DNA from 3 places in the Mesorhizobium sp. WSM4814 genome. Region 3 is predicted to be linked to each of the others. Evidence: predicted binding sites of a transcription regulator. Region 3 holds the regulator's gene; each other region holds the start of a gene.

Region 1 (10,475 bases), on a different contig from region 3:
ATCCCGCTCGGCTCCTGCACGATGAAACTCAATGCCGCCGCCGAGATGATGCCGGTAAGCTGGCCTGATATCGCCAATTTGCATCCCTTCGCCCCGGCAAGCCATTCGGCCGGCTACCGCGCCATGATCGACGAACTGGAAGCCTGGCTGGCGGAGATCACCGGGTTCGACGCGGTGACCCTGCAGCCCAACGCCGGCAGCCAGGGCGAGTATGCCGGGCTGCTCGCCATTCGCGGCTATCACCGCTCACGCGGCGAAGCTCACCGCACGGTCTGCCTGATCCCGTCATCGGCGCATGGCACCAATCCGGCGAGTGCGGCGATGGCCGGCATGAACGTCGTCGTCGTGCGCTGCACCGAAGACGGCAACATCGACGTCGATGACCTGAAAGCCAAGGCGGACGAGCATGCGCAAGACCTTGCGGCGCTGATGTTCACCTATCCCTCGACGCACGGCGTTTTCGAGGAAGGCGCGCGCGACCTCTGCGCCCTTGTCCATGAGCATGGCGGCCAGGTCTATTTCGACGGCGCCAACCTCAACGCGCTGGTCGGTCTTGCCCGCCCCGGCGACATCGGCGCCGACGTCTGCCACATGAACCTGCACAAGACGTTCTGCATCCCGCATGGCGGCGGCGGTCCCGGCGTCGGCCCGATCGGCGTCAAGGCGCATCTGCAACCCTATCTGCCCGGCCACGTCGTCGAAGGCTCGGGCCATGCCGTGTCGGCTGCACCGTTCGGCAGCGCTTCGATCCTGCCGATCACCTGGATGTATATCCGGATGATGGGCGCTTCGGGCCTGAAGCAGGCGACCGAGACGGCGATCATTTCCGCCAATTATGTGGCGACGCGGCTCGGAGCGCATTTCCCGGTGCTCTACAAGGGCAGGCACGAGCGCGTCGCGCATGAATGCATCCTCGATACCCGCGTGCTCAAGGACAGTGCCGGCATCAGCGTCGACGACGTCGCCAAGCGGCTGATCGACTTCGGTTTCCATGCGCCGACAATGTCGTTTCCGGTCGCCGGCACGCTGATGGTCGAGCCGACCGAGTCCGAGCCCAAGCGCGAGCTCGATCGCTTCTGCGAGGCGATGATCGCGATATCAGGCGAGGCAGCCAAGGTGGCGAAAGGCGAATGGCCCCTGGCCGACAATCCGCTGGTCAATGCGCCGCATACCGCCGCCGAGGCGCTGGCCGGCCAGTGGACCCATCCCTATTCGCGCCTGGAGGCGGCCTACCCCGCCGGCGATGCCGACACGTCAGCCAAATACTGGCCGCCGGTGTCGCGCATCGACAATGTCGCCGGCGACCGCAACCTCGTCTGCTCCTGCCCGCCGCTGTCGGAATATCTGGGGGCGGCGGAGTAGACCATGATCCCGAAAAGTGGAATCCGGTTTTCGGACAAGATCATGGTCTAACAAGAAGATAGAAGCCTCAATCAGGCAGAACGCAAGGCCGGCGCGTCGGCCTTGCTCGCCTTGTTCTGGGCGACGACGCGATTTCGCCCGGCGCGCTTTGCCGCATAGAGTGCGGCGTCGGCTTCGGCCAGCACATTGTCGAGACTGGTGCCATCCGTCCCGCCAAAGCCGATGCCGCCACTGACTGTGCTGCGCAACGGACCAAGCTGGGTGGCGACGACTTCCGTGCCGAAGGCGACGCTGATCTTGCTCGCAATGTCGTAAGCCTTCTCTTCAGTCATCCGCGACATGACGAGGACGAATTCCTCGCCGCCCAGCCGGAAGGCGTCGACGCCGGTCCTGGAGTATTTTCTGACGACAGCGGCGAAGCGGCGCAGAACCTGATCGCCGACCGGATGACCGAATACATCGTTCGTCTTCTTGAAATGGTCGAGGTCGAACATGGCGACAGACATGAACGGGCCGAAAATCCGCTCGCCGTAGAATGCCGTCAACGCCCGCCGGTTCATCAGCCCGGTCAATGGGTCGGTCATGGTCTCGGCCTTCAGTTCGATCTGCGCCTGCAAATGGTGCAGGGAGAGCGTCAATGCGCCGAGCCCCGTCATGCAGGCGACCGCCACGGCGGAATTCAACCGTTCGGCCCAGTTGTCGGGCGCAACGCCGAGCACCCATTGGCCCTTGACCAGCAGGACCGCGCCGCAAAGTCCGAAGGACAGCGCACAGACGCCGCTCAGGAACGAAACGACCAGCAATATCCGGCGATCATGACCACCTTTGATCCAGAACATCACCCCGATAAGCGAGAGCAGCGCCGTTACCGTCGCGTAGGTGACGATGAAGCCGATGCCGTCAAAGCCCAGCGACGTCGCGCCTGCGCAAACCGCCATCGCAGCCAGGGTCGGCAAGATGGCGCGCCTATAGTCGTGGACGCCGAGATATTGCATGGCCGATAGGCAGAGGGTCAGAAGGCCCAGGCTGAGAAGCGCAAGTACAATCTGGCAAAGCCAGGGGCTGGGATGCTTGGCATAGTGCCAGAACAAGACCACATGTGCGACGAGCACGAAAATGCCGCACGCCACCGTCAGCACAAAGCGTGCCTGTGGCGCGGTGCACCAGATCGCAAACAGGGTGATGCTGAGGCACGTGCCCGACAGCGCTGCCGCAAGCAGGAGCGAACTGTAATCCAACATGCGTAAGCGACAGCCTCTTCTCGGGTTCTGCCGCATTCTAGGTCAGCAGCAATCCGCGAATACCCTTTTTCGGCCAACCTTCCGGCGTAACCTCCGGACAAGGTTTACAAAGCGTCGATGCCCTCGGCCCATTTCCGCCGCTTGGTTGTCGAATGGTTTTGCAGTAAGAGGCTCTATCCTCGAACGTAACGGGAACCTCCGTCGCCTGCCCGCAAAAAGCGTGGCAGTATCGGGTGGTGATTCGCAGCATCGCAATCCAGGACCAGCATGAACGACAGCAACGATCTTTTCGGCAATTTGGACAAGCAGCCGCAACCGGTTCGCGCCACCGCGCGCCCGGCCGACCCGCTGGTGCAGGCGGCGAAGCGCCCGGCATCCCGCGACGGCAGCGAGAGCTACAGTGCCGCCGACATCGAGGTTCTGGAAGGGCTGGAGCCGGTGCGGCGGCGGCCCGGCATGTATATCGGCGGCACCGACGACAAGGCGATGCACCATTTGTTCGCCGAGGTCATCGACAATTCGATGGACGAGGCGGTCGCCGGCCACGCGACTTTCATCGATGTCGAGCTTTCGGCCGACGGATATCTGGCGGTGACCGACAATGGCCGCGGCATTCCGGTCGATCCGCATCCGAAATTCAAGAAGCCTGCGCTCGAAGTCATCATGACGACGCTGCATTCCGGCGGCAAGTTCGACAGCAAGGTCTACGAGACCTCGGGCGGCCTGCACGGCGTCGGCGTCTCCGTCGTCAACGCGCTGTCGGACCATCTCGAGGTCGAGGTCGCGCGCGGCCGCCAGCTCTATCGCCAGCGCTTTTCGCGCGGCGTTCCGGTGACCGGCCTGGAGCAGCTCGGCGAGGTGCATAACCGCCGCGGCACCAGAATACGCTTCCATCCCGATGAGCAGATCTTCGGCAAGGGTGCGGCATTCGAGCCGGCGCGGCTCTATCGGATGACGCGCTCGAAGGCCTATCTGTTCGGCGGCGTCGAGATCCGCTGGACCTGCGACCCCTCGCTGATCAAGGAGAAGGACACGACGCCCGCCAAGGCCGAGTTCCATTTTCCCGGCGGCCTCAAGGACTATCTGAAAGCCTCGCTCGGCGACGAATTCCAGGTCACCCGCGAAATCTTTGCCGGCAAAAGCGACAGGCAAGGCGGCCACGGCTCGCTCGAATGGGCGGTGACCTGGTTCGGCGGCGACGGGTTCCTCAACTCCTACTGCAACACCATCCCGACCGGCGAAGGCGGCACCCATGAGGCTGGCTTCCGCAACGTCTTGACGCGCGGCCTGCGCGCCTATGCCGAGCTGGTCGGCAACAAGCGCGCGTCGATCGTCACCTCGGAAGACGTCATGATCTCGGCGGCGGGCATGCTGTCAGTGTTCATCCGCGAGCCGGAATTCGTCGGCCAGACCAAGGACCGGCTGGCGACGATCGAGGCGATCAGGATCGTCGAGGCCGCGATCCGCGACCCCTTCGACCACTGGCTGGCCGACAACCCCCAGGAAGCTTCGAAGCTGCTCGAATGGGTGATCGCGCGTGCTGACGAGCGGGTGCGCCGCCGCCAGGAAAAGGAAGTCTCGCGCAAGAGCGCGGTGCGCAAGCTGCGCCTGCCCGGCAAGCTCGCCGACTGCACGCAGAATGCAGCGGCCGGCGCCGAGCTCTTCATCGTCGAGGGCGATTCGGCCGGCGGCTCGGCGAAACAGGCGCGCGACCGCGCCAGCCAGGCAGTGCTGCCGCTGCGCGGCAAGATTCTCAACGTCGCCAGCGCCGGCAACGACAAGCTGGCTGGCAACCAGCAGATTTCCGACCTGATCCAGGCGCTTGGCTGTGGCACGCGGTCAAAATACCGCGATCAGGATCTGCGCTACGACCGGGTCATCATCATGACCGACGCCGACGTCGACGGCGCCCACATCGCTTCGCTGCTGATCACCTTCTTCTATCAGGAGATGCCGAGCCTGGTCCGCGACGGCCATCTCTACCTGGCGGTGCCGCCGCTCTACTCGATCCGCCAAGGCGGCAAGGTCGCCTATGCCCGCGACGATGCGCACAAGGACGAACTGCTGCGCACCGAGTTCACCGGGCGCGGCAAGGTCGAAATCGGCCGCTTCAAGGGGTTGGGCGAAATGATGGCCGCCCAGCTCAAGGAAACCACCATGGACCCGAGAAAGCGCACGCTGCTCAGGGTCGATGTGATCGACGCCGAGGCGGCGACCAAGGATGCGGTCGACGCGCTGATGGGTACCAAGCCGGAAGCCCGCTTCCGCTTCATCCAGGAACGCGCGGAATTCGCCGAGACGGAAGTGCTGGATATCTGAATTTCTTCGGCTCGGCGAACCGCAACGGCAGGTAGTGTCTCAGTTTGAAATTTCAAAGGCGATAGTCGAACTCCCAGCGCCCTAGTCTGGTGAGTTGCGCGCCGATGGCCTGCCAAGTTTCCCCCTCGGTCGCAGCACAACGATCCCTGAGAAACTTTTCGAGCTCGACGTGGTCGAAACGCGGCATGAAAATCACACTTTCCGCCGCAAATACCTTGCTGCCCTGAGATCGAAGGAACCAATTGGGAGAGCAGACAGTCGCTGTAAATGCGTCGGCGCTGTTATCTCCTTCTGGACCGGCATAGAAATCAATAGTGACGGAGAAGTCAGTGGGATCGCGCGGGTTCCACGTATCGAGGGCAAAAGCTCCGGCATCGGTATCTAGAATTCGGTGGCCCTTGTACTGTGCTCTCATGGCAGCAATTTTTCTTGCTTCTTGTACGGGCCGCGCTTGCCGGGCTTCGGTGCAACAGCGTCCATCTTCTCGCAAAGGTCATCCATTGACCAGAGAGTTTGCGACACGCCAGCGGCCATTGCCGGGGTCATTTTCAGCGCCCTATGCACTTTGGTCTTGGTCGCGCCAGTGCAAACGGCGGGGCTGTAGCGGCGCTCTGGCGAGGTCCTCTTGCCTTCTGTGGAGCGCATCGAAGAACCCTCGCAAAGCACGGTGAGGATTTGGACACGGGTTTCAGGGGCAGCTTGTGCCAAGCATGAAAGTTCATCACACCTTCCGTAGACCTACCCGGCCGGTTGGCTTGGGCGGCGTCGGATCGCCCGTCAACCCAAACACTAGGTTTTCAAGCTCCTCGGGAGGCAAATGAAGGTCTGCCGCGATGCGATTTTTTGGGACCTTCTCGCTCCATAGCGTCGTGAAGACAGCCTTCCACACGACCGATTCTTCACGAGGCACGCTATTCGGCTCATTGTGTCGATAGCCGCGCTCATTCATCTGAATGCAGAACGTGCGATACTGCCAATCGCTAAGTATCCCAAGCTTGTGCAACCGGTAAGCTAGCGCCGCTGTAGAGACTCCCCAACGCTTCTTTGCGATAACGAGATCGTCCAGTCGAGCGACCGAAGGAACCCGAGATTTGATGTCGGCTGCCGGCATCAAAAACGAGGAGGCGAAGCTGTTGGCCTCGATTTCGGCTTCCCGCCCTTGCTGAGGCCCGCCATGCCGATGCAGTACCAAATGTGCCAGCTCATGAGCAGCATCTAGCCGACTGCGGTCCGCCGACTTGAAGGTGTTCAGGAAGATGTAGGGAACATCGTTCCGCCAGCACGAAAAAGCATCCACGTTCTTGGTGTTCTCAGCCAGAGAGAACACGCGCACGCCTTTCGACTCCAACAACTTGATCATGTTGCTGAGAGGTTGTTCGCCCAATCCCCAAACTTCACGAAGCGTTCGTGCCGCCGCCGCTGGGTCGCGCTCGTGCGCCAAGTCTATCAAGACTGGTTCGGGTAGGTTGAATCTCTCTGAGATGTAGTCCGAAAGGAGATACGCGAACGACCCCGATGCAAGCGCTGCGTCGCGCTCGCGGGCTGTCATAGTCGTCAGGCTGCGAAAGCTGGCCGCGTCCTTGGTGACTTCGTCAACGTCGTCGCCGAAAAAGAACTCGCGCGGAAACCGCAACACCGCCGCGATGGCATCGACCGTCTCGGAAGACGGTTCATTCTTCTCTCCCTCAAGGCGCGTAATGGTAACTGGCGACATGCCAAGCAGTTGAGCGAATCCTCTGCTGGTGAGCCTCCGCCGTTTCCGAGCGAGGCTCATTCTCTGACCACTGAACATGGCTGCTACTTCTTGCGTGTGACGTTGATTTCGAAATCCTGGGCAGGGGTTTCGTCGTCATCCTTCTTGGGCATGATGCTAGCCCACTCGCCTGGCTTGATGATGTAAATTCGTTCGTTGAACTCTTTGAACTGCTTTTCCTCGATGCTCTTGGGGAACGAAAGTTCCGCCCGAACATCATCGCCGTTGATATAGACGCAGAAATACCAGAGCGAGGCGTTCTCGCGCGACTTGCGCTGCTCGTCTTCCGCATCAAACTCTGGGAATAAGTTTTTCTGCCCGAGATCGACCGCACGCGTCGCCGCCGGCCCTTTGTCGGAAATAGCCTTGGGGTCGCGTGCGTCTTCGCAGGCGCTGTCCGCATTCTGGAAAACGATCTTCATCCCGGTCTTGGGATTATAAACCGCTTCAATATTTCCGGTGCGGTCGATTTCCCAACCTTTGAGCCGCAGGGTATCGCGCAAGGCACCTGTGCCGTGGATGTAGGAAAGTTGACCGGCTGCATTGAGCGGGAAATTGAGCACGAAGCTCGCCTTGGCCGCGACCGCGCGCTTTGCCACCTCGATAAACTCGCCAGCCGTCAGGCCGAAGTGATCGAGGCGGGAGCCGACTTCATAGTCCTGAGAAACAATGCGGGTTGGCACGAATCGACCTCATGTTAATTTTTTCTTCCTCATTTGTGGAGGAGAAAATTAACATGGTCAAGCGCCATCTACTTTCTCCAGCGACTTTCCGCCGCCTACTTGGCGGTCTCGGCTCGCCGCTCTGGCGTCACGTTGACGGCGCGTTTCTTACCACCCTTGGAACCAAGCTCTTGGCGGCGGCGCTCTTGCCGTCGTCCTGCACGTCATCGGCTTCCTCGCCGGTGGCAATGCGCGTGACGCGGACGGCATTGCCGAGCACGTCAGCGGGGCGCTTTCTGGCCTTTAGGACCTCTAGGCATTGTTCATTCGCTTTTTCAACGCAATAGCGTTGGTAAGGTGACCGACGGCTTCCTCCATATCGGCCAGTTGCTTAGCGGTGAACTTGGGGCCAATCTTGCCTACCATCCGCGCGCATTCTTTTGCGGCGGAAATCGTCTCTTTTGCATCATCGCCGCAGCGAACAGTGTGACGCCAACGCCACCGAATTGCCAGAGAGCTAGCGATTCATTGAATAGCGTCCGATATGTTGGGAAATCGGGGAGCGCGACCGCGATTTGCGCGGCTGGATTCGCCAACTGCATGCGTAGCGCATGAGGCTGCGCCAATAGGGAAGGATTGGTGGGCTTCGGCTAGGCGCATGGATCCGCGCAAATCTTTGAACCCCACGCAGCTTGGCTACGGACATCCCGTTACGAGGGCACTTACTTCCAGAAAGCCATCTATAGTCCTGTATTTGTATTCTAACTCACCGCCTTTCTGAATGAAGTCGGTCATTCCCTCTGGGCTACACACCCTTCCCTTTGTCGCCACAAGCAGCCCATCGTTGTAGTTTGCCTGCGAGACGCCAAGAGACTGCACATATGCATCCATCTGGGCTTTTGTCTCGGACCACACCGCATAGACGATCAGCCTCCTGCCTGTTGCCGCAACGGCGTTGATCGTGAGCGTCGAATTTATTGCTTTCGGCAGCGTGGGTGCCAATGTCTCCTGAAGGCTAGCGGCGAATTTACAAAGATCGTTCGTTTTGTCCTTAGATTGGCAATCGTCGTCTGCCATTGCTGAACTGGGCAGCGTTAGCGCGTTTAGCACCATAAACGAGGTCAACAGCAAACTGCTCACACTGTACTTCAACCCGTCCTCCTGCGCATTGGCACACCTTATCGAGTCGCCGGAACGTTAGCTATGCACCCAACAGATGCCTACCGCCTCGGCGTCAGGCGACCCGATGACCCGTCACTTCACAGCGACAGGAATGGAGCTGGTGGGCGTCGTGACGCTCGATGTGAATGGCCTCTTAAATCGCCAGCGCCCGGATAACCTGCTCGCTCAAATAGGTCGCGTTTTCGGGACCCGGATTCTGCCCGAAGGCGTGCGTCCCTGATGCACGATCGCCAACCGAAGGGCACTAGCGATGGTCCGGTGGTCAGACATCCAGTTGGCGCCCGTCCCGCGCGACGTCATACGCGATCGTATACCGCGAACCCCAGCTTGCCGCCAATTCACTCGACGTGGTCGAGAGGATTGTGGCAGGAATTCCGACTTCATGCTGAATCGTCCAACCGACGAGCGGATCGAGCAGTTCCGGCGTGGCGTCGTTGGGCAAAGCAACGAGAACATCCCAGTCGCTGTCAGGTCGATTGTCGCCCCGCGCTCGGCTGCCGAACAGCCATATAGAATCGGGGCTCAACCGAAGCCTGATCTCATCGATCAACGGCTTGATCTCTGCCGGAACCTTAAGGCGTTTCGAAGCAAAATCGTGCATGGCCCTAAAATAGTAGCAGTTTTTTGCGCCTACAACGCAACGCAATCGCGGCTACCAAACCCAAGCTAGTGGTGAAGACCTGACGCTTGTACCCATGTAGAAGGACGCGAGACGACCTTGCCGGTCAGCGCATAAGCTCGGTCGATAAGAAGTCTGAGGGACTGGAGCCGAGATGCACGCCCGCTGGATCGAGACCTTTGGCCTACCAGCCTTCCTTCGAAAGGCAGCCAGACTACTCTTGTGCGGTATCATTGGTTGTCTTGGAGTTTTTCATTCGCATGCCGGCCAGTTGGTGAAGTTCAAAAGCGCCACATCCCAGCTGACACCGTTTCAGACGCGCATGGCGCGGCAGCGAGGCGAAGAACCAAAGATTTTTCCCGGCGTGCCGATACAAGGATTCCTGGGACGCCCAGCGGGGGATGGACCGTTCCCGGCTGTCGTCCTGCTTCACGGCTGTGCCGGCCTTGGCCTCCGAGAAAGAGAGGCCTGGTCAAGAAGATTGTCGTCCTGGGGGTATGTCGTATTAGCCGTCGACAGTTTCACGACGCGCGGCATCCGGCATACCTGCGACCGGCTGTTTTACGATCGGGTCAACGACGCCTACGGCGCCTTGGAATTCCTCACCACGCTCGGCTTCGTCGACTCTCGACGCGTCGCGGTAATGGGGTTGTCCGCTGGCGGAATCGCTGTGCTGCAAGCCGTCCAGCTTGGCGCTGCGGAAGCGCTTATGAAGCAGAAATTCCAAGCTGCGATTGCCTACTACCCCTCATGCTCGGTGACGAGTGGTGAGATGGCCGTTCCGACCTTGATCCTAGTCGGCGAACGCGACGATTGGACCCCGGCGGCGGCCTGCCGGAAAATGATGGAGCAACGCAGCGGCAAAGGGAGCCCCGTCAAACTTATCGTCTACCCGGACGCCACGCACTCATTCGACGCCGAGAACCTGAAAACGGGCATCTCGTCCTTCGGCCACTTCCTGCAATACAATGAACTCGCCGCCAATCGCTCGTTTCAGGATTCACACGTTTTCCTGAGTGAAACGCTTGGACACTGATCCAGACAGACACTTGTGCCGCAAGGCCGCTTTCCGTCACCCCGTTGCGGACCTTAGACGTTGTCGCGATGCGCCACTTCTGCGACGGTACAAAATCGATACGAAACCGTCGATTTTAATCTGGATGTTGCTAAGGGAAGAACATTGGTGCCTGCTATTAGAATCGCTGTCGCTGGCGCGCAGGGCCACATGGGCAGAGCATTACTCGCTGCAGTGGCCGCAGCACCTGCCTTTTCGCTCGTAGGAGGCTTCGGACGCCCCGAAAAAGTCGTCGACGGATTGATTGATGTTGACGCAGCGC
Region 2 (10,475 bases), on a different contig from region 3:
GGGCTTCCTTGCCCGCCTTCATCGCACCTTTAGCCATGATTCGTTTCCTCCAATTGTGGCAAGCGAAATGACCCAAGAGAAACGCCCGACCGCAAGAGGCATAATCTGGCGCCGGCGCCAGCCGTCGGCTGTCAACCGTTTCTAATTCGCTCGTAAACCGCGCTGGTCCGTGCGATGATCTTTTTTGCACTGCAGCAACGGCCCGTGCCTTCGCCGGGTGGTAATCCGGCAGGACGGTCAGGACGACAATGCGAATCCATATCGGCTGCGAGATGAGCTTCGACTTTCCGCAGGAAACGCCGCTGATCGCGATGCTCAACGTTCACTATTCCCGCGCGTCCGATCTCGAGCGGCCGGATTTCCTGACTTCCAACCCACCGGTGCCGATCGAGAGCTACCGCGACAGTTTCGGCAATTGGTGCAACCGCCTTGTCGCCCCGCCTGGTCGCTTCACCTTCGGCACGGACGCGGTGATCCGCGATCCCGGAAGTTTTGAGATGAGCGATCTGGTGGCGTGGCAGCACGAGGTGCGCGACCTGCCGTCGGAGACGCTGCTGTTCCTGCTGCCGAGCCGCTACTGCGAGAGCGACGTGCTGGCGAACGAGGCGTGGCGGCTGTTCGGCCACTCACCGCTCGGTATTCCACGCGTGCAGGCGGTCTGCGATTTCGTCCACAACCACATCATCTTCAACTACGGCAACGCGCGGCCGACGCGCACGGCAGCAGAGGCCTATCGAGAGCAAAGCGGCGTTTGCCGCGACTTTGCCCATCTCGCCGTCGCCTTCTGCCGCGCCTTGAACATCCCGACGCGCTATTGCACCGGCTACATCAGCGACATCGGCCTGCCGAAACCTTGGTCGGACATGGACTTCGCCGCCTGGATGGAGGTCTACCTCGGCGGTCGCTGGCATGCCTTCGATCCGCGCAACAATGCGCCGCGCATCGGCCGCATCCTGATCGCCTCCGGCCGCGACGCGGCCGATGTGCCGCTGACCCATATCTTCGGGCCGGGTATGCTGGCCGGTTTCAAGGTCTGGACGGAAGAAGTCATCGAAGAGGCGTCGGCGCAGCAGCCTTGAACCAGCGGATGGTTTGCCGCGTTGTGAATGCCTGTGTGGAGCTTCGCGGTGCGCCGTTAAGCTCCAACGCGTCGAGGCGCGCTGAAGGGAGGAGCGAAGATGAAAATCGACGGCGGGTGCCATTGCGGCGCCATCACTTACGAGGCGGAGGTCGATCCGGACAAGACCAGTATTTGTCACTGCATCGATTGCCAGCAGCTGACCGGAACAGCGTTTCGGGTGACCGTGCCGGCGCCGGAGGAGCGCTACCGGATCACCAAGGGCACGCCGAAGATCTACATCAAGACCGCAGCGAGCGGCGCCAGGCGCGCCCAGGCCTTTTGCGGCGAGTGCGGTACGCACCTCTATGCCACGTCGGTTGGCGACGGGCCGAAAGTCTATGGCATCAGGGTCGGCACGGCGCGGCAGCGCGAACAACTGATCCCGAGAAAACAGATCTGGCACCGCTCGGCGCTGCCTTGGCTGCCGGAGTTCGAAGGCACGATGATCGTCGAGGAGCAGTAGCCTCTCAGTCGTCTCCTTCGACCACCCTTAGCCTCAATTGGCCGGTCTTGGAGTCGGCGACGCGCGCACCCGCTTCGGTCTTCGCGTTGGCCGCCGATCCGACGTCGCCTTCCGCCGGTTGCGCGCCGAACTCCAGCGCCTCGATCTTCTGGCCGCGCTTGGTCACCTTCGAGGTCGAGACGAGAATATCGTCGATATCCTTGGCCGACTGGCCGAAATGGCTCTGCAGCTTGCGCACCCGCTCGTCGAGGCGCGAGACATCCTCCATCAGCCGGATGACTTCGCCCTGGATCAGATGCGCCTGCTCGCGCATGCGGGCGTCCTTGAGAATCGCCTGGATGACCTGAATCGACAGCATCAGCAGCGACGGCGAGACGATGACGATGCGGGCGCGGTGCGCCTTGTGGACAATCCCCTCGAAATTCTCGTGGATCTCGGCGAATACCGATTCCGACGGCACGAACATGAAGGCGGTGTCCTGCGTCTCGCCTTGGATCAGGTATTTGTCGGAAATATCGCGGACATGCACCTCGATATCACGCCGAAACGCTTGTGCGGCGACCTTCTGCAAATCGACGCCTTCGGCGGCACGGATGGCATTCCAGGCTTCCAGCGGAAACTTGGCGTCGATGGCGAGTGCGGGCGCGCCGTTCGGCATCTTCACCAGGCAGTCGGGCCGGCTGCCGTTCGACAGGGTCGCCTGGAATTCATAGGCGCCGTGCGGCAGGCCGTCGGCGACAATCGCCTCCATGCGCGACTGGCCGAAGGCGCCGCGCGTCTGTTTGTTGGAGAGGATTGCCTGAAGTTGCACGACCTGGCTAGCGAGCGACTGGATGTTGCCTTGCGCTGTATCGATGACCGCCAGCCGCTCCTGCAGTTTGGCGAGGCTTTCATGCGTCGATTTCGTCTGCTCGGTCATGGTCTGGCCGAGACGGCCGGTCATCGCGTCGAGACGCTGGCCGATCGACTGCGTGAGTTCGGCCTGCCGCGCCCCGAACACTTCGGCGATGGCGCCCATGCGGCCCTGCATCTCGGCCTGGCTTGCCAGGATGCCGGCCATCCGCGCCTCGGCGTCGCGGGCGTGGTCGGCGGCTTCCGCGGCAGCCACCGCACGCGCCTTGGCCGAGCGCCAGAGCGCGACGACGAGCGCCACGAACAGGCCCAGGAACAGGACCGCGCCGAATGCCAGCGCGTGGCCGAGCGTGATCGTGGTGGCGCCGAGCCGGGCGATCGGTTCGGACAGGATGGTGGTCAGGTCGTTCATATCGGACAGCATAGATGATTCGGCCTGACGACACAGATCAAAACGTGAACGCCGCTGCAAATGCCCCGGTTGACGCTTTTCGTGCGAGGTCTTAGGTGAGACGCCATGTCGATCAAGCCGCTCATCATCCTTCCCGATCCCGTCCTGCGCCAGGTTTCGAAACCGGTCGAGCGCGTCGACGGCGCTTTGCGCAAACTGGCCGATGACATGCTGGACACGATGTATGATGCGCCGGGCATTGGTCTGGCGGCGATCCAGATCGGCGAACCGCTGCGCATGCTGGTGATCGACCTCGCCAAGGAAGACGAGCCGCCGGCGCCGCATGTCTTCATCAATCCCGAGATTCTTGAGAGCGCCGATCAGCGCTCGGTCTACGAGGAGGGGTGCCTGTCGATCCCGGATTACTATGCCGAGGTCGAGCGCCCTGCCGCCGTGCGGGTGAAATATCTCGATCGCGACGGCAAACTGCAGGAGATCGAGGCCGAAGGGCTGATGGCGACTTGCCTGCAGCACGAAATCGACCATCTCAACGGCGTTCTGTTCATCGACCACATCTCGAAGCTGAAGCGCGACATGGTGGTGAAGAAGTTCAAGAAGCTCGCCAGGGACAAACCATCAGGCAGCAAGGCGCCGGGCAAGTTAGTGGGATAGGGCGATACTCGCGCAGTTTGATGCTGAACCTTTCGAAGATGTTGGCGGGACAGCGCCCCTCTACCCTGTTCCAGATCAGGAAATGGAGACGCCGATGAGCGACATGCTGATCAGAAATATTCCCGAACCCTTGAAGCGGGAAATCGAGCAGGCAGCGCGTAAGAGCGGCCAGAGCCTGTCGGGCAAGGCGATAGCTCTTCTGCGCGAAGGCATGGTCGCCGAAAGGCAAGCCAGGCTGGAGCCGGGTCTTTCGGCATGGGACGCTATTCGCGCGACTTTCGCTGCTGAAAACGCAATTGGCGATGAATTCGCCAAGATCATGAACGAAATCGAAGCAGAAAGGAAACGCGACTTCGGTCGCCGACCCGCAAAGTTCGCGACTTCGACTGAGCCGACTTAACGGCCAGACGAAGACCGGACCCGGAACAAAATGCCCTTGCGCGTCATCTTCATGGGTACGCCCGAATTCTCGGTGCCGACGCTGCGGGCGGTCGCGGATGCCGGACATGAGATTGGAGCCGTCTACACTCAGCCGCCGCGCGCCGCCGGTCGCCGCGGGCTGGAACTGACGCCGTCGCCGGTGCAGCGAGAGGCCGAGCGGCTGGGCCTCGAGGTGCGGACGCCGGTGTCGCTGAAGAACGAGACCGAGCAGCAGGCGTTCCGCGCCTTGCGGGCCGATGTCGCCGTCGTCGTCGCCTATGGATTGCTGTTGCCCAAACCCATTCTCGAGGCGCCGCGGCTCGGCTGCCTCAATGGTCACGCGTCGCTGTTGCCACGCTGGCGCGGCGCCGCCCCTATCCAGCGCGCCATCATGGCCGGCGATACCGAGACAGGCATGATGGTGATGATGATGGAAGAGGGCCTGGACACCGGCCCGGTGGCGATGGCCGAAAAATGCGCCATCGGCCCCAATATGACGGCCGGCGAACTGCATGATCGGCTGATGCACATTGGCGCCGCGCTGATGGCGGAAGCGCTGGCTCGTCTGGAACGGGATGCCCTGACTTTTACCGCACAAGCGACGGAGGGGGTGACCTATGCCAAAAAGATCGATAAAGCGGAGACGCGCGTGGACTGGACGCGGCCTGCTGGCGAGGTCCACGATCATATTCGCGGCCTGTCGCCCTTTCCCGGCGCATGGTGCGAGATCGAAATTGCCGGCCGCCTGGAGCGGCTGAAACTGCTTCGCTCGACGCTTTCGCAAGGCGCCGGCGAGCCGGGAGGAATTCTCGACGACCGGCTGACGGTCGCCTGCGGGTCAGGCGCGATCAGGTTGGTCGAAGTTCAACGTGCGGGCGGAAGGCCCATTGCCGCGCAGGAGTTTCTGCGCGGGGCCAAGCTCGAAAAAGGAACGAAATTCTCATGAGCATGATGTCGATACGCGCGGCAACGCCGCGGGACCGCGAGGCGATCCGCCTGGTCGAGGAACACGCATTCGGCCAGCAGGCGGAGGCCGGCCTGGTCGACGCGCTGGTCAGCGGCGGCGATGCCGTCGTCGAACTGGTGGCGGAAGATGATGGACAGGTGGTCGGCCATATTCTGTTTTCGCGGCTTTACGTGCAGAACGGCGGCAAGAGCTTTCCGGCGGTGGCGCTGGCGCCTCTGGCGGTCGAGCCGTCATTCCATGGCACCGGCATCGGCGGTGCGCTGGTCCGCGAGGCGCATATCCGCCTGAAGGATGCCGGCGAGGTGCTGGCGGTCGTGCTTGGCGATCCCGCATATTATGGCCGCTTCGGCTACAGTCACGCGCGCGCCGAAAAATTCGAAAGCGAGTTCCAGGGCGAAGCGCTGCAGGCGCTGGTCTGGGGCGAAGCGCCTGAGACCGGCAAGCTGGTCTACGCTTCGGCTTTCGGCACCGCGCTCGCCGCCTAACCTCATCCTTCTTAGGAATGCCGCGTTTTCGCCTCGACATCGAATATGACGGCAGCCTCTATGCCGGCTGGCAGCGCCAGGCAGACCAGCCTTCGGTGCAGCAGGCGATCGAACAGGCGATCGAGAAATTCTGCGGCGAACAGGTCTCGCTGCGCGGCGCCGGCCGCACCGATGCCGGCGTCCATGCGACCGGTCAGGTGGCGCATGTCGATCTCGTCAGGGCGTGGCCTGATGACAAGGTGCGCGATGCCGTCAACGCCCACCTGCAAACGGCCAAGGCGCGCATCGCCATCCTCAAGGCGGCTGTGGTGCCGGTTAGCTTCGATGCGCGTTTCTCGGCGATCGGCCGCCACTATCTCTACCGCATCGTCAACCGGCGCGCGCCGGCGGCGCTCGACAAGGGCAAGATCTGGTGGGTGCCGAAGCGGCTCGACGCCGAGGCCATGCACGAAGCGGCAAAGGTGCTGCTGGGGCGGCATGATTTCACCACGTTCCGATCGACCCAGTGCCAGGCCGACAACCCGGTCCGGACGCTCGACCGGCTGGATGTCAGTCGGCTGGGTGACATGATCGAAGTGCGAGCCTCGGCGCGCTCGTTCCTGCACAATCAGGTGCGCTCGATGGTCGGCTCGCTGAAGCGCGTCGGCGAAGGCGGCTGGACAATTGCCGACCTGAAAGCGGCGCTCGACGCGCGCGACCGTGCAGCCTGTGGCCAGGTGGCGCCGCCCGACGGACTTTTTCTTATCGGTGTGGACTACCCGCAGGCGGCTCACGACTGAGTAAAAATCAGTCCTCGTCGTCTTCAACCAATTGTGGGAGTTGGCGCTGCCCCTCATCGCCCTGCTGGGCACTTCTCCCCGTATAGTGCGGAGAGAAGAGGCTGCCGCAGCCGCAGCATCCTTCTTGCAACGTCTGTGGTTGGCAAAATCGTTGATGAGAGCTGCCCTCTCCCCGTCACTATACGGGGAGAGGGCAGCCGGCAGGCAGGTGAGGGGCGGCGCCAACGTCAGCAAGCGAAACCACACCGGGAATTCGGACAAATTCAATTGGATGCTTCAAGTGCCGGTTCCGCTCGGCGCGACGATGCCGAGCAGCGCCTGCAGCACGAACAGAACGACCAGCGACGCCACGAACATTCCGGCGAAGACAGCGCTGCCGACAGCCGCGCCCCTGCCGATGGCGACGTTTGTCATCCGCCAGGTCAGGATCATCGACAGCGCGAACAAAAGCAGCGACGCCAGTACGGCGAACTCGTTGGTGGACGGCAGGAAAAGCCTGATCAACGCCGCTGGCAGCATCATCCAGGCGATGATCGCCGACGCCCAGTTGCTGGCGACGACATAGTGGACGAAGCGCCCGCCGATGCCGGCGCGCGGCGCGACGAGGGCAAGGCCGACAAGCGGCAACACCCAGACGCCGATGTCGACTGTCGCCAGACGGATCAGCATGCTGAAGCGTCCGGCGAATGCATTCGGATCGCCGATCTCGTTGGCGAGGCCGACCCAACCGACGATCAGCGCCGGTGCCGCGACGACGATGGCGAAGAAGGAATTCCAGAAACCGTCGGCCGAAAGGTCGAACTGGCGCAGCCCATCGGCCTTGCCGAGCATCAGTCGCCAGGCGCCGTTGAGCGAAGCATAGGTTTCATCCGACGAAAGCATGATTACGATGCGCCTTGCTCGAACCAGTCTTCGATGAAGCGCTGATAGATCTGCGTCAGCGTCTCGAGGTCGGCAAGTGCGACGCGTTCATCGACCATGTGCATGGTCTTGCCGACCAGCCCGAACTCGACCACCGGACAATAATCCTTGATGAAGCGTGCGTCGGAGGTGCCGCCGGAGGTGGAAAGCGCCGGCTTCCTGCCGATCACCGCCTTGACCGAACCGCTCAGTGCTTCGATCAGCCGCTCGTCGCGGGTGAGGAAGACGTGGCTCGGCCGGTCGCGCCAGGCGAGTTCGTAATCGACCGGCGTCGTCTTGCCGGCCCGGTATTTCTTTCGCTTCGCCGCCTTGTCGAGACGGTTGTGGATTTCCGCCTGGATGGTCTCGGCGGTCCATGTGTCGTTGAAGCGGATGTTGAAGGTGGCGGTCGCCTTTGCCGGAATAACATTGGTGGCCGGATTGCCGACGTCGATCGAGGTCACCTCCAGATTGGTCGGCTGGAAGTCCTTGGTGCCCTTGTCGAAGACTGGCTGCAGCAAGGCGTCGACCAGCGTCATCAGGCCGCGCACCGGATTGTCGGCAAGCTGCGGGTAGGCGGCGTGGCCTTGGCGGCCGTTGACGATGATGCTGCCGGACAAAGAGCCGCGCCGGCCGATCTTGATCATGTCGCCCAGCGCATCGGGATTGGTCGGCTCGCCGACGATCGACGCATCCCATTTTTCGCCCTTGGCGACCGCCCATTCGAGCAGCTTTGTCGTGCCGTTGATGGCCGGCCCTTCTTCGTCGCCGGTGATCAGCAGCGAGACCGAGCCTTTCAGGCCGCCTTTCGACTCGAGATGGCGCGCCACGGCGGCGATGAAACAGGCGATGCCCCCCTTCATGTCGACGGCACCGCGACCGAACATCTCGCCCTTGGCGATCTCGGCAGCGAAAGGCGGATGCGTCCATGAGGTCTCGTCGCCGACCGGCACCACGTCGGTATGCCCGGCGAACATCAGGTGCGGACCGTTGCCGGAGCGCCGCGCATAGAGATTTTCGATATCGGGCGTGCCGTCCTCCGAGAACAACGGGCGCTCGACGGAAAAGCCGAGTGGTTTCAGCATTGTTTCCAGCGTGCTCAGTGCCCCGCCCTCGATGGGTGTCACGGAGGGGCAGCAGATGAGGGCGGCGAGATTTCCAGCGGGATCGGTCGGCAACGTCATGGGCAAAAGCGTTAGTCGAAAGCGCAAGGCCTGTCACGGCCAGACATAAGGGCCAGCCATCCCGCCGACACTATGGTTTTCATGGCGTATTGTCGCAGGCCTGATGCATGTCGCCCAAAAGGCATGGCCTCGGGCTTGACCCGTGCGGGCGCAGCGGTTTTGGGCAAATGCGCATAAAACAAACAAAGGCTTAAAAGTGCGTCGCAGGAGTCGCTTCAGACGCGACGCACTTAGGCGGGATACGGGATATTGCATGGACTGAGCGACAAAGGCCCAATAATCGCTGTGGTCAGTTCGCGGCCCGCACGTGCGCCCGGTAACGGCCCTTTCCGGTGCGTTTGGCTTCATATAGCGCGTGATCGGAGCAGGTGAGAAGAAGTTCCGGCTCGCCGCCGTCGGCAGGCGAGAAGGCACTTCCAATGCTCAACCCGATGCGTATTGCGGTGCCCACGCCAAGGTCGAAAGGTACCGAAATCTTCTCAATGGCCCGCTTTGCCAGCATGGTGGCTTCGATCTCGGATGTGTCGGGCAGCAGGATCACGAATTCGTCACCGCCGATGCGAAAGACCACATCCCCCGGTCGGAAAGCGCGCTTCAATCGTTCGGCTACCTTGCGCAGCAGCATGTCGCCGACCGCGTGGCCGAAGCGGTCATTGACGTGTTTGAAGCCGTCGAGGTCCATGCTGAGAACGGCAAACGGCCTGCCGCCGTTTGCTGCCGGCGTCGCAAGCTCGCTGCACATGCCGCGCAGTTTCTCCTGAAGGAAGATGCGGTTTGGCAGGCCGGTCAGCGCGTCCTTGATCGCCAGATCGCGATTGTCCAGTTCGGCGCGGATCATGCGGGCGTTGATCGCATGATTTTGAAGCAGCACGATGATGACGCCGGCCACATAGAAAGGCACTTGAAATCCGACGATCGACATTCCGGGCGCCGGAGATAACAGCGCGCCAACCAGGAAAGGCAGGCTTACGGCCAGCATGACGAATATGGCGTAGCGCGGGGTCGCTGCGTTGCGCGATGACACCACGCCGACGACGCCTGCGACGTTCAGGGCAGCCAGCACGGCAAGCGCCATATCCCCGCTGACGACGCAGCCATAGCAGCCGAGGCCGAAAATCAACGACCATGACCCACCGGCGGCCATGAGGCCCGCCAGCGGCCCCGTTCCCCCGCGCTTGCGGGTCCGCTCACATTCCCGCATCAGCAGGAAGCGGACGGCAAACAGAATGAGGTCGGCCGCCATCCAGGCGTAGGGCCACCGGTCGCCGGTGACGACCGCGGCGCCGACTGCCAGCACCAGGACACTGATGGTGCCGAACAGGACAGCGAATTTGCGCTCGAAAGTGGTGTCGAGAAGCCGCGCGCGGACAGCTTCCGGTTCCGCTCTGATCGGTGAAGAAAACCAGGCGAACAGCCGCGCGCCGGCGCTTCGCTTTCCGCGCGTTTTCGGGTTGGCCAGGGGTTCGTCGTGTGCCAGTCGAGTGCTCCGTGCCGGTCGACACAGTCTTCACAGGGCATGCTGGACCAAGGTGATTAAGATTAGCTTAGGTAATTGGACGAGCCGACCGCAATGGACCGTCGATCAGCGTGATCTTTTGCCAGATCTTTCGCGACAGATTGGAGCCCAGGGACTCGATGTCGTTGACGCCATCGACGACCACATCGTCGTTGACCGATTGCGCGAACAGCGCGGCGATCTTGCCGGTGATCGACAGCATTTCGGAGCAATAGTCGAGGTAGCGCGCGAGATCGGCACGGTCGGTTATGCGTGCCGGTGAATGCGATGTCGGCTTGAAATCGGTTGAAAGCGCTGCCGGATCCTTGGTCAGCTGATGCATGTCGATGACATGGATCAGCGATCGCAAGCCATGAAGCTTGCGAAACACCTGCTTGCGCTTGATGCGCTCCTCGGTCCGGATCAAGGCCAGGAAGCCGAGCATCGCGAGGATGATCATGTTGATCAAAGATTCGATGCCTTGCACCGACTGGATGGCGTCGTGGGTTCCCGAGATGCGGCCGAGCGGCAGGATGGTGCCGACGAACAGGAACATCACCGCGCCGGCGGCAATGGTGACGATGACGACGCCGCGCAGCCACCAGATCGGCGCTTCCAGCGCCTTCGCCGCCTTGGCCAGATCACGCGACAGCGACACAAGTTCGATGGCGACGCCACGCAAGCCGGTATCGGGAAACCGCTCGGCGACGCGTTTTTCCAGTCGCTCGGCAGTTTCGATGATCAGTT
Region 3 (10,475 bases):
ACCGGCCGCTTTCGTCACGCGCAAGGTCGTCGCCGGGGCAGGCACCATCGCAATGACCTCCATCATTGCCGGCAGCGCCACCGCGCTCTTCGCCATCTGGCACTTCCAGCGCGTCTCGCCGCTCAGCCTGTTCGCCAATCTGGCCGTCATGCCGATCGTCACGATCGTCATGTTCCTGGCCGTCCTCAGCGCCCTGTCAATGCCTTTCGGCCTCGACGGCCCCTTCCTCTACATGATGGGCAAGGGCCTGACGGCGATGATCGCAATTTCGGGATGGATCTCGGAGCGTTCGCCGATCGATGCAGTCGGACTGATTTCGTTGCAATCGGTTCTGCTGGTGACGGTCGCCCTGGTCATCGCCACGATGGCGACGACGTGGCTGCGGCTTGCCGCACTTCCCTTTGCGCTCGCCGGCCTGCTGACGATTTCCGAGACGCGCACCCCCGACGTGCTGATCTCGGAGGATGCGCACCTGGTGGCGCTGCCGATCGGCGGCGGCGAACTTGCCGTCAACCGGATGCGTTCGAACGAATTCACCACCGACAACTGGAAACATGCGCTGGTTTCAACAACGATCGTCGAGCCGGAGACATTCGAAAAAGGAGATGTGCAGTTCGACATCGCCGACCCGGCCGACCTGCCGCCGGGAGCGCCTTTCACCTGCACTGCCGGCCTGTGCTTGGCCCGGCATCCGTCCGGCGCGCTCATTGCGCTCGCCGACAACCGCAAAACCGCGCGGCCGGCCTGTGCCTTTGCGGATTTGATCGTCATCGACGACGCCACAGCCTATTACAAACCCTGCCGCAACCCGCTGGTTCTCGTCGTCACCAAACGGCAGCTCGCTCGCATGGGCAGTGCCGCCGTCTTCTTCGATCCGCTATCGGCGACGACGCGCGCAGAAATCCGTTTTGCCGTCAGACAGCCATACAGGCCCTGGCATGAGCAGCGGCGATTTTCGCGCGAGGCGAGGGGCCTGCCGCCATACCGCAGGGCCGAGAAACCCCAGAAGCCTGCCCTTCAGTAACGCCGGATCAGTCCGACGAGCTTGCCCTGCACCTTGACCCGGTCCGGCCCGAAGATGCGCGTCTCGTAGGCCGGATTGGCGGCTTCCAGTGCGATCGAGGCACCTTTGCGGCGGAATCGTTTCAGCGTCGCTTCCTCCTCGTCGACCAGAGCGACAATGATCTCGCCAGGCTGCGCGGTGTCGGCGTTGCGGATGATGACCGTGTCGCCGTCGAAGATGCCGGCCTCGATCATCGAATCACCCTTGACCTCCAGCGCGTAGTGCGTGCCGCCGGTGATCATGTCCGGTGGCACCGAGATCGAATGCGTCTGGTGCTGGATGGCGTCGATCGGCACACCGGCAGCGATGCGGCCCATCACCGGTATGGAGACGGTGGCAACGACGTCGTCGTCATTGCCGGCGGCACGCATGCGCGAAGGCGCCGGCTTGATCTGCCGTCCGAGGCCGCCCTGTCCAAGCCCGCCCTGGCCAAGGCTGCCTTGAATGACGCTCGGCGAGAATTTGCGCGCCGCATTGAGGCCCGGCGCGATCGAATCGGGCAGCCGCAGCACCTCCAGCGCGCGGGCGCGGTTGGGCAGGCGGCGAATGAAACCGCGTTCCTCCAGCGCCGTGATCAGCCGGTGGATCCCCGATTTGGAGGCGAGGTCGAGCGCTTCCTTCATCTCGTCGAACGAGGGCGGAATGCCGCTTTCCTTCAGTCGTTCGTGAATGAACATCAGCAGTTCATGTTGTTTGCGTGTCAGCATCGCGACCCCCAACAGAATCAGAAAAACAAACCCAGAACAAACACTATCTGTTCCAGTTGTGTTCCGCAACCATTTAAAGTTTAATGAATGTGTTGACGTTTTGTTCAGCGTAGCATCAGCACGCTGCAGGCGGCGCCCGCTGCGGCTGCGGGAGCGAATGGCTCGCGCACGACCAGTCCGTTGGCGTCGGCCAGCATTCTGAGCATCGAGGAATCCTGGATACTGAACGGCGTTGCCTCAAGCGTGCCGGCTTCTTCCTTCACCACCGCGCGTACATAGTCCTGCCTGAGATCGTTGGCCGGCATGGCGGCGCCGAGCCGCGCCTGACGCATGTCCTGGCGGAAGGCGCGGCCGCCGAGCCGCGCCAGCAGCGGCTTCAGAAAGAGCTGCGTGCAGACCAGGCTGGCCACCGGATTGCCGGGCAGGCCGATGCAGCGGATGGCGCCCAGCCGCCCGAACATCAGTGGCTTGCCGGGCCGCATGGCGATTTTCCAGAAATCAAGCGCCATGCCTTCGCCGGTCAGCACGTCATGGACGAGGTCATGGTCCCCGACCGAGGCGCCGCCCAGCGTGACGATGACGTCCGCGCCTGCGTCGACGGCTTTTGTCACCAGCGCGGCGATCGCCTCCTTGCGGTCGGGGGCGATGCCGAGATCGAGTGCGCTGGCGCCGACCGAGCGGGCCGCGGCGGCGACGCCATACGCATTGGAGGAGATGATCTGGTCGGGGCCAAGGTCGCTGCCCGGCGGCAGCAATTCGTCGCCGGTGGCGATGATGGCGACCAGCGGCCGTTTCACCACGCGGACCTGCTGGTGGTTGGCCGACGCCGCCAGCGACAATGCCGCCGGATCAAGCAGGCGGCCTTTCTCCAGCAGCGCGTCGCCCTTCGAGAAATCGAGCCCGAGGCGGCGGATGTTGCGGCCTTCAACCGTGGGCGCGGTCACTTCGACCATGCCGCCGCCGAGGTCGCGGACATTCTCCTGGATGACGATGGTGTCGGCGCCTGCAGGAAGCGGCGCGCCGGTGAAGATGCGCACGGCCTGCGCCGGGCCGACTGTTCCGGCAAAGCCTCGTCCGGCCGGCGCCATGCCGATCACCGAAAGTCTCGCGGGCACGGACGCGACATCGTCGGCCCGCACGGCATAGCCGTCCATGGCCGACGCGTTGAATGGCGGCTGGGTGCGGAGCGCCATGAGCGGCTCCGCCAGCACGCGGTCGGCGGCATCCATCAGGGCGACGCTTTCAGCCTGCAAGGGCGCAGCATCCGCAAGCAGGTGCTCGAGCGCCTCGGCGACCGCCAGCAGCGCCATTATTGGCCTGCCCCCTGGGCATCCGCCTTGTAGTCGCCGGATTTGCCGCCGGTTTTTTCCACCAGCCTGATGCCGGAGATCGCCATGCCGCGATCGACCGCCTTGGCCATATCATAGATGGTCAGGCAGGCGACCGAGACGGCGGTCAGCGCTTCCATCTCGACGCCGGTCTTGCCGGTGACGCGGGCCAGCGCCGTGACCTTCAGGCCGGGCACCGTCGCGTCAGGTTCGATGTCTACCGATACCTTGGTCAACAGCAGCGGATGGCAGAGCGGGATCAGTTCATGCGTCCTCTTGGCCGCCATGATGCCGGCGATGCGCGCCGTGCCCAGCACGTCGCCCTTCTTGGCATCGCCGTCGAGAATCATTTTCAGCGTTTCGGGCCGCATCGAGACAAGACCTTCGGCGATTGCCGTGCGGGTCGTCTCCGCCTTGTCGCCGACATCGACCATATTGGCTTCGCCTTTCGCGCCAAGATGGGTGAGGGCGGCCGACATCGTCAGGTCACCCTGGAGCGACGTGCGTCCGTTTGGACGCACAAAGTACACTCTGACGCTTTGCATCTATGCATCATGCTCTCCGAACATCGATTCCGATTTTCGGGCAGATGCATTGGCGGGCGCCTTGCCCGTCAAAAGCAGGTGCGTCGCAGTGGCCACGTCCTGTTGCCGCATCAGGCTCTCGCCGACGAGGAAAGTGCCAATGTCGCTCCGTTCCAGCCTGCGGCAGTCCTGGTGCGAGAAAATACCGCTCTCGCTGACCAGCAGCCGGTCGGCCGGCACCATCGCCGCGAGCCGCTCCGATGTCTCGATGCTGGTTTCGAACGTCCGCAGATTGCGGTTGTTGATGCCGATCAGCCGCGACGACAGTTTCAGCGCGCGTTCCGTCTCGGCCTCGTCATGCACCTCGACCAGCGCATCCATGCCGAGCTCGAACGCCGTCGTCTCGAGTTCCCTGGCCACGGCGTCATCGACGCTCGCCATGATGATCAGGATGGCGTCCGCGCCCCACGCACGGGCCTCGAACACCTGATAGGGCTCGAATAGAAAATCCTTGCGCAAAGCCGGCAATGTCACGGCGCTGCGCGCATTGGTGAGGAATTCAGGCGCCCCTTGGAAAGACGGCGCATCGGTCAGCACCGAGAGGCAGGCAGCCCCACCTTTGGCATAGGCCCTGGCCAGCGCCGGCGGATCGAAATCGGCGCGGATCAGGCCCTTGGACGGGCTCGCCTTCTTGATCTCGGCGATCAGCGCGAAACTGCCGGATTTGCGTTTGGCTTCAAGGGCCGAGAGAAAGCCGCGTGGTGCGTCGGTATCCTTTGCCCGCGCCTTGATTTCGGCAAGCGGCACCCGCGCCTTCGCCGCCGCGATCTCGTCGCGCTTGTAGGCTTCGATCTTGCGCAGGATATCAGACACGGCGCTATCCGTTCGAAATCTCGACCAGCCGGTCAAGCACCTTCAGCGCCCGGCCGCTGTCGATGGCTTGCGCCGCCGTCGCCATGCCATCGGCAAGCGTCGTCGCCTTTCCCGCCACCACCAGTCCGGCGCCGGCGTTCATCAGCACCGTATCGCGAAAGGCACCGGCAGCGCCGCCCAGCATGTCGCGCAGCGCCTGGGCGTTGTAGGCGGCATCGCCGCCGCGCAACTCGTCCTTGGTATGCCGCTTCAGCCCGACCGCTTCCGGGGTCAGCGTAAAGCTGCGGATCTCGCCGCCGACCAGTTCGGCGACCTGGGTTTCGCCGGTGGTGGTGATCTCGTCATAGCCGTCGCCATGGGCGACCCAGGCGTGGTCGGCGCCCAGTGCCTTCAACGTCTCGGCCACCGGAATAATCCATTCCGGCAAGAAGACGCCAACCATCTGCCTGACGACACCAGCCGGATTGGAGAGCGGGCCAAGCAGGTTGAAGATGGTGCGGGTGCCGAGCTCGACGCGGATCGGGCCGACATGCTTCATCGCCGGATGATGCGCCGGCGCGAACATGAAGCCGACGCCTGCGTCGTGGATGCAGCGGCCGATCGTTTCCGGCGGGATGTCGAGCTTGACGCCGAGCGCGGTCAGCACGTCGGCGGCGCCGGTCTGCGAGGACAGTCCGCGATTGCCGTGCTTGGCCACCGGCACGCCGCAGGCGGCGATGACGAAGGCGGATGCGGTCGAGATGTTGACGCTGTGCGAATTGTCGCCGCCGGTGCCGACGATGTCGATGGCGCCAGCCGGCGCGTCGACGCGCAGCATCTTGGCGCGCATGGTGGCGACAGCGCCGGAAATCTCGCTCACCGTCTCGCCGCGCACGCGCAGCGCCATCAGGAAGCCGCCGATCTGGCCGGGCGTAGCGTCGCCCGACATGATGATGTCGAAGGCATCGCGCGCTTCCTCGAAGGAAAGCGAGCTGCCGGCGGCGACCTTGGCGATATGGGTCTTGAGCGCGCTCATCTGGTCAGGGCTTGGGCAACGGCGGTCTGGTCGATGCGAACGTCATATTGCGTCTGCAGCTGCGCCACCAACTGGTCGAGCAGGTCGTCGGACATGCCGGCGGTGAACGATTTCTGCGCGTCGTCCGGCACCGAGCTGGCGTCGGCACCGGCAGGCTCGAAGACTTCGGCGATCCTGAACAGGATCTGTCCGTCGCCGGTGGGCGAGGAGATCAATCCGGTCCCGCCTTCGCCTTCGCCGAACATCGCAGCCGCCCCTTCCTTGCCGAATTCGGCGTCGTCCGCCCCGCGCTTGACGCCGCGCTTGGTCTGCTTCTCAAGCTTGAGCTCGCTCGCGATCACGTCGAGCGTGGTGCCGGCCTCGAGACGCTTTTCGAGCTCCTGCGCTTTTGCGGTGAGCCGCTTGGTCGTTTCCGCCGCCGTCCAGTCGGCCACTACCTTCTGGCGGACTTCATCCAGCGTGCGGTCGCGGGCCGGCGTGACCGAATCCACCTCGTAGAACACGAAGCCATTGTTGGCGGTGGTGAGGTCGGGATTCTCGGTGCCGGGTTCGGCATCGAACACCGCCTTGATGAGCTCCGGCGATTCCGGCAGATCCTTGACGATGGCGCCGTCCGGCCTCAGGCCGGTGCGATCGATCGCGTCGACGGTGACGACCTTCAGCTTCAGCTTTTCGGCCGCTTCCTTGAGCGTGCTGCCCGAAGCGCGGCTATCTTCGTAGCTGTCATGGACGTCGAGCAGAATGCGGCTTGCCTCGCCGAGCGCCAGGTCCTTGCGGATGTCGGCGGCCACTTCGGCCAGCGGCTTCACCACTTCGGGCTTGATCTCGGTGACGCGCAGCAGAACCGGACCGAAGGCGCCCTGAACGACCGGGCTGACTTCGTTGACCTTGAGCGCAAAGGCCGCATCCGCCACCGCCTTGTCGGCGATCTTGTCCTTGGACAGCGTGCCGAGCAGCGTGTCGGCCTGCGTCTTGCCCTCGGCGGCGACGAGTTTGTCGAAGGTCGCGCCGGTCTCGAGTGAATCGAGCGCGGCCTTCGCGGCATCGGGCGTTTTGAACACGAGCTGTTCGATGGTGCGCGTTTCCGGCGTGGTGTAGCGCCCCTTGTTCTTGTTGTAGTCGTCGCTGACCTGCTGGTCGGTCACAGCACTCACATCCATGATGTCTTCCGGCTCGAGCCTGACATAGGAGAATTTGCGGTATTCGGGCGCCGCATAGGTCTTCTTGTTTTCCTCGAAATAGGCCGAAAGCGTAGTGTCGGATGGCGCTTCGATCGGCTCGACCAGCGATTTCGGCAAGGTCAAATAGTCGATGGTGCGGTCTTCGCCACGATAAAGCGCCACCGCCCTCAAGAACGTATTCGGGGCCTTGAGGCCGTCCGAAACCGCCTCGACGATCTGCTGGCGCACAGCCAGCTGGGCGCGATTCCTGAGATAGTCTTCCGGCCGCATGCCGACCTGTTGCAGTATGTATTCGAAAGTCCTTCTGTCGAAGTTGCCGCCGGGACCCTTGAAGGCCGGGTCTTCATGCGTGAGTTGGGCCAGCCGGTCCTTGGACAGCCCAAGCCCGAGCTTGCGGGCCTGCTCATCGAGGACCGCGCCCGACACGAGTTGCGCCAGCACCTGGTTGTCGAGGCCGAGCGCCGTCGCCTGCTCGCGGCTGATGCGCTGGCCGAATTGCTGCGACATCACGCTGATCTGCCGGTCATAGGCCAGCCGATACTCGTTGATCGACACTTTAGTGCCGCCGGCCGTGACAACGGCGTCGTGGCCTGCAAAACCACCGACCATCTGTCCGGAAATGCCCCAGACGGCGAAGCTCAACACCAACAATATCAGCAGCGCTTTCGCGATCCAGGTCCCCGCGGCGCTTCTCAAGATACCAAGCATGGTCACTTCCGATTTTTTCGCGCATTTTCGCATGCGCCGAGTCTGAAACAAGCGCAATAGCGTCCTTCCGGCCCACTGTCGATTGCTTTGTGGGCTGAGTTTGGTAGTGAGGACGCAGCCGAATATTGCCCGGAGAAGCAAATCCCATGACGCTTGGAATCCGCCCGTTGGTCGCTGGCAACTGGAAAATGAACGGCACCAGCGCCTCGCTCAACGAACTCAGGATGATCGGCAACGGCTTCATGAGCGGGCTCGATGCCGAGACCGAAGCGCTGGTCTGCGTTCCGGCGACGCTGCTTGCGCATGCCGCGGAGATCTTGTCGCGCACGCCGGTCCGGGCCGGGGGCGAGGATTGCCACAGCAAGGAGAGCGGCGCCCATACCGGCTGTATTTCGGCCGAGATGCTGAAAGATGCGGGCGCCAGCCACGTCATCGTCGGCCATTCCGAACGCCGCGCCGATCACAATGAGGACGACGCCATTGTCCAGGCAAAGGCGTCCGCCGCGTGGCGCGCCGGGCTGGTTGCCATCATCTGCATCGGCGAGACGAGAGCCGAGCGCGAGGCGGGCGCCACGCTCGACGTGCTGTCGCGCCAGGTCGCCGGCTCGGTGCCGCCGACTGCAACGGCATCGAATACCGTCATCGCCTACGAGCCGGTATGGGCGATCGGCACGGGACTGACGCCGACTGTCGCCGACGTTGCTGAGGCGCATGCGCATATTCGCGAAAAACTGTCGGAAAGGCTTGGCAGCGCAGCGGCAAAGATGCGCATCCTCTATGGCGGATCGGTCAAGCCGTCGAACGCGGTCGAACTGCTTGGCGTAAACAACGTCGACGGCGCGCTGGTCGGCGGCGCCAGCCTGAAGGCGGCGGACTTTCTCGGCATTGCCGAAGCTTATCGAAATATCTCCTAAAGCGCGTCGCGTTTGGCCGGCCTAATGCGGGGTCAGGCCCAAGGGCATGCTTTTGCGCGACATGCTTTAGCATCGAAAGGCTGTCGGGCACTTCGGATACTGTTTCGCAGCGGAAAATGTTGCAACGGCCGCATTGCTTCCCATATTCCGGCCACGGGCTTGGAATTGCCGTCAAAGCATTGTATTGAGCCGCCTCCAAATCACCGGTCGTATCTGCGGCCGCGCAAGGCTTTGCCAGGATAAATTATGGAAACCGTACTGATCGTCGTCCACCTCATGGTCGTGCTCGCTCTTGTCGGCGTGGTGCTGCTGCAGCGCTCCGAAGGCGGCGGCCTCGGCATCGGCGGCGGATCGGGCTTCATGACCGCGCGCGGTGCCGCCAACGCGCTGACGCGGGCGACGGCGATCCTGGCGGCGGCGTTCTTCGCCACCTCGCTGACCTTGTCGATCGTCGCCCGTTACGGCGAGAAGCCGATCGACATTCTCGATCGCGTGCCTGTGACGAACGGCGGGGGCGGCGTGCTCAACCAGTTGCCTGGCACCACGACGCCGACACCGCCGTCCGGCAATACGGCGCCAACGCCGCCTTCCGGCAATGATGCCGCAGCGCCGGCCCCCGCTGCACCGCCAGCGGCGGGAGCGACCACGCCGCCGGCCACAAACGGCGCTACCCAGCCAGTAACGCCGCAGGTTCCAAACCAGTAATCAGCAGACGTCCGTCGCCGCGATCTGTTGTTGTTTGAACACAGTCGCGGCAAATGCCGCACGATCACGAGGATTCGACCGGGCGCGGCACGCCAGGGCGCTTGAGGCGTCTCCGATTAATCGATTATAGATTGCGCGCGGCACATTCGGGGTCCTTGGGGGACGCCGGGCGACGCCGTGGCAACAAGCATTGAACGATCGGATCTTCGCCATGCAGCTTCGCAGCTTCATTTTAGCCGGCCTTTGGGCCGTGCTCAGCCTTGGTGCGCCCGCTTACGCGGCCATGCCGGCGGGCAATTCGGCCCCTAAATCCGCAGTCACAACTGACGTCGTCTACGTCGCCGCCAAAAGCGACACGGCGCAACTCAAGCTCCTCAAGAAGAAAAAAGACCCGAGCGCGGCAGATCTTGCCCAGATCAGGAAGATCGAAGCCAAGATCGCGGCTGACAAGCAGTCTGCTCGAGTAAAGGCGATCGAGGCAAGGAAGCTGGCGATGCGCGAGGCGGCCAAAGCCAGGTCGGACGCGGAACGGCAGGCGTTTCTTGCCAGGAAGGGCCTCGTCAAGAAGGATAAGTCCGCTGGCAAGGCCAGGCTGGCCGATGCCAGGCCGGTCAAGATCATCGACCCGATTCAACCCATCGCCGCAATCCAGTCGGCCGAGGCAATTCCCGCCGAGGCCATGAACGTCGCGCTGACCGGCAACAACGGCGAATTGCGCAGCGAGCCGGTCGGACAGAAGCCCCAGCGCGTCGGGCTGTTCGCCGGCCTGTTCGGCGGCACGTCCTCGTCGATGTCGCTGCTCCCCGAGACCCGCGCCCTCGATGCCGCGCTCGCCAGCAAGGAAGCCAGGAAGCAGTTCAAGGTGAAGCCGGAGTTCGTGCCGCAAGAGGTCGAGTTCACCGGCTACAGCCCCGGCACCATCGTCATCGATACGAGTGCGCGCCGCCTCTATCTCGTCGAATCCTCCTGGACCGCCCGCCGTTATGCGATTGCGGTCGGTCGTGACGGCCTGCAGTTCAAGGGCACGGTCGCCGTCGGCGACAAGCAGGAATGGCCCCGCTGGATCCCGACGCTCGACATGCAGAAGCGTGAGCCGAAGAATTACGGCCGGTACAAGGACGGCATGCCCGGCGGCGGCGATAACCCGCTCGGCGCGCGCGCCATCTATCTCTACGACGGCAGGAAGGACACCCATCTGCGCATTCACGGCACCATTGCGCCGCAGTCGATCGGGACGAGCTCCTCCAACGGCTGTTTCCGCATGATCAACGAGCACGTCATGGACCTTTATCGCAGGGTGAAAGTGGGCACCAGGGTCGTCATCATCTGACGCCTTGACGGGTCAAACAAAAGGGCCGGCCTCGCCGGCCCTTTTGCTTTGGTTCGAGCATCACCAGGGCGCCTTCTTGGGAAAAAGCCTTCGCGGCGGTTTTTTCTCTGGCGGAATCAATTCGGCC

Evidence for each region. The regulator LexA, encoded in region 3, represses DNA repair genes until DNA is damaged. The targets are predictions, from matches to a motif close to TGTTCNNNNTGTGTTCNG.
Region 1: the regulator LexA is predicted to act here: its motif matches at 2,783-2,800, upstream of parE (DNA topoisomerase IV subunit B).
Region 2: the regulator LexA is predicted to act here: its motif matches at 2,881-2,898, upstream of AC0L2V_RS20100 (DNA recombination protein RmuC).

The regions. Positions count from the first base shown of each region.
Region 1 is NZ_JBVVQT010000008.1:198,261-208,735, forward strand. It holds gene gcvP (aminomethyl-transferring glycine dehydrogenase) at 1-1,362, shown strand, start outside; gene AC0L2V_RS15390 (GGDEF domain-containing protein) at 1,434-2,603, opposite strand; gene parE (DNA topoisomerase IV subunit B) at 2,871-4,922, shown strand; gene AC0L2V_RS15400 (Imm8 family immunity protein) at 4,975-5,337, opposite strand; partial or broken gene AC0L2V_RS15405 (IS1 family transposase) at 5,334-5,489, opposite strand; gene AC0L2V_RS15410 (helix-turn-helix domain-containing protein) at 5,644-6,714, opposite strand; gene AC0L2V_RS15415 (hypothetical protein) at 6,720-7,358, opposite strand; gene AC0L2V_RS15420 (hypothetical protein) at 8,034-8,489, opposite strand; gene AC0L2V_RS15425 (nucleotidyltransferase family protein) at 8,782-9,069, opposite strand; gene AC0L2V_RS15430 (dienelactone hydrolase family protein) at 9,293-10,174, shown strand; gene dapB (4-hydroxy-tetrahydrodipicolinate reductase) at 10,319-10,475, shown strand, end outside.
Region 2 is NZ_JBVVQT010000013.1:129,468-139,942, reverse strand. It holds gene AC0L2V_RS20115 (hypothetical protein) at 1-37, opposite strand, end outside; gene AC0L2V_RS20110 (transglutaminase-like domain-containing protein) at 249-1,079, shown strand; gene AC0L2V_RS20105 (GFA family protein) at 1,179-1,583, shown strand; gene AC0L2V_RS20100 (DNA recombination protein RmuC) at 1,588-2,847, opposite strand; gene def (peptide deformylase) at 2,953-3,498, shown strand; gene AC0L2V_RS20090 (hypothetical protein) at 3,593-3,898, shown strand; gene fmt (methionyl-tRNA formyltransferase) at 3,929-4,864, shown strand; gene AC0L2V_RS20080 (GNAT family N-acetyltransferase) at 4,861-5,370, shown strand; gene truA (tRNA pseudouridine(38-40) synthase TruA) at 5,388-6,149, shown strand; gene AC0L2V_RS20070 (hypothetical protein) at 6,426-7,031, opposite strand; gene dapE (succinyl-diaminopimelate desuccinylase) at 7,034-8,233, opposite strand; gene AC0L2V_RS20060 (diguanylate cyclase domain-containing protein) at 8,523-9,530, opposite strand; gene AC0L2V_RS20055 (hypothetical protein) at 9,778-10,475, opposite strand, start outside.
Region 3 is NZ_JBVVQT010000029.1:4,543-15,017, forward strand. It holds gene AC0L2V_RS28635 (ComEC/Rec2 family competence protein) at 1-1,024, shown strand, start outside; gene lexA (transcriptional repressor LexA) at 1,018-1,770, opposite strand; gene AC0L2V_RS28645 (molybdopterin molybdotransferase MoeA) at 1,875-3,080, opposite strand; gene moaC (cyclic pyranopterin monophosphate synthase MoaC) at 3,080-3,577, opposite strand; gene trpC (indole-3-glycerol phosphate synthase TrpC) at 3,644-4,495, opposite strand; gene trpD (anthranilate phosphoribosyltransferase) at 4,500-5,510, opposite strand; gene AC0L2V_RS28665 (SurA N-terminal domain-containing protein) at 5,507-7,399, opposite strand; gene tpiA (triose-phosphate isomerase) at 7,546-8,313, shown strand; gene secG (preprotein translocase subunit SecG) at 8,560-9,018, shown strand; gene AC0L2V_RS28680 (L,D-transpeptidase) at 9,230-10,348, shown strand.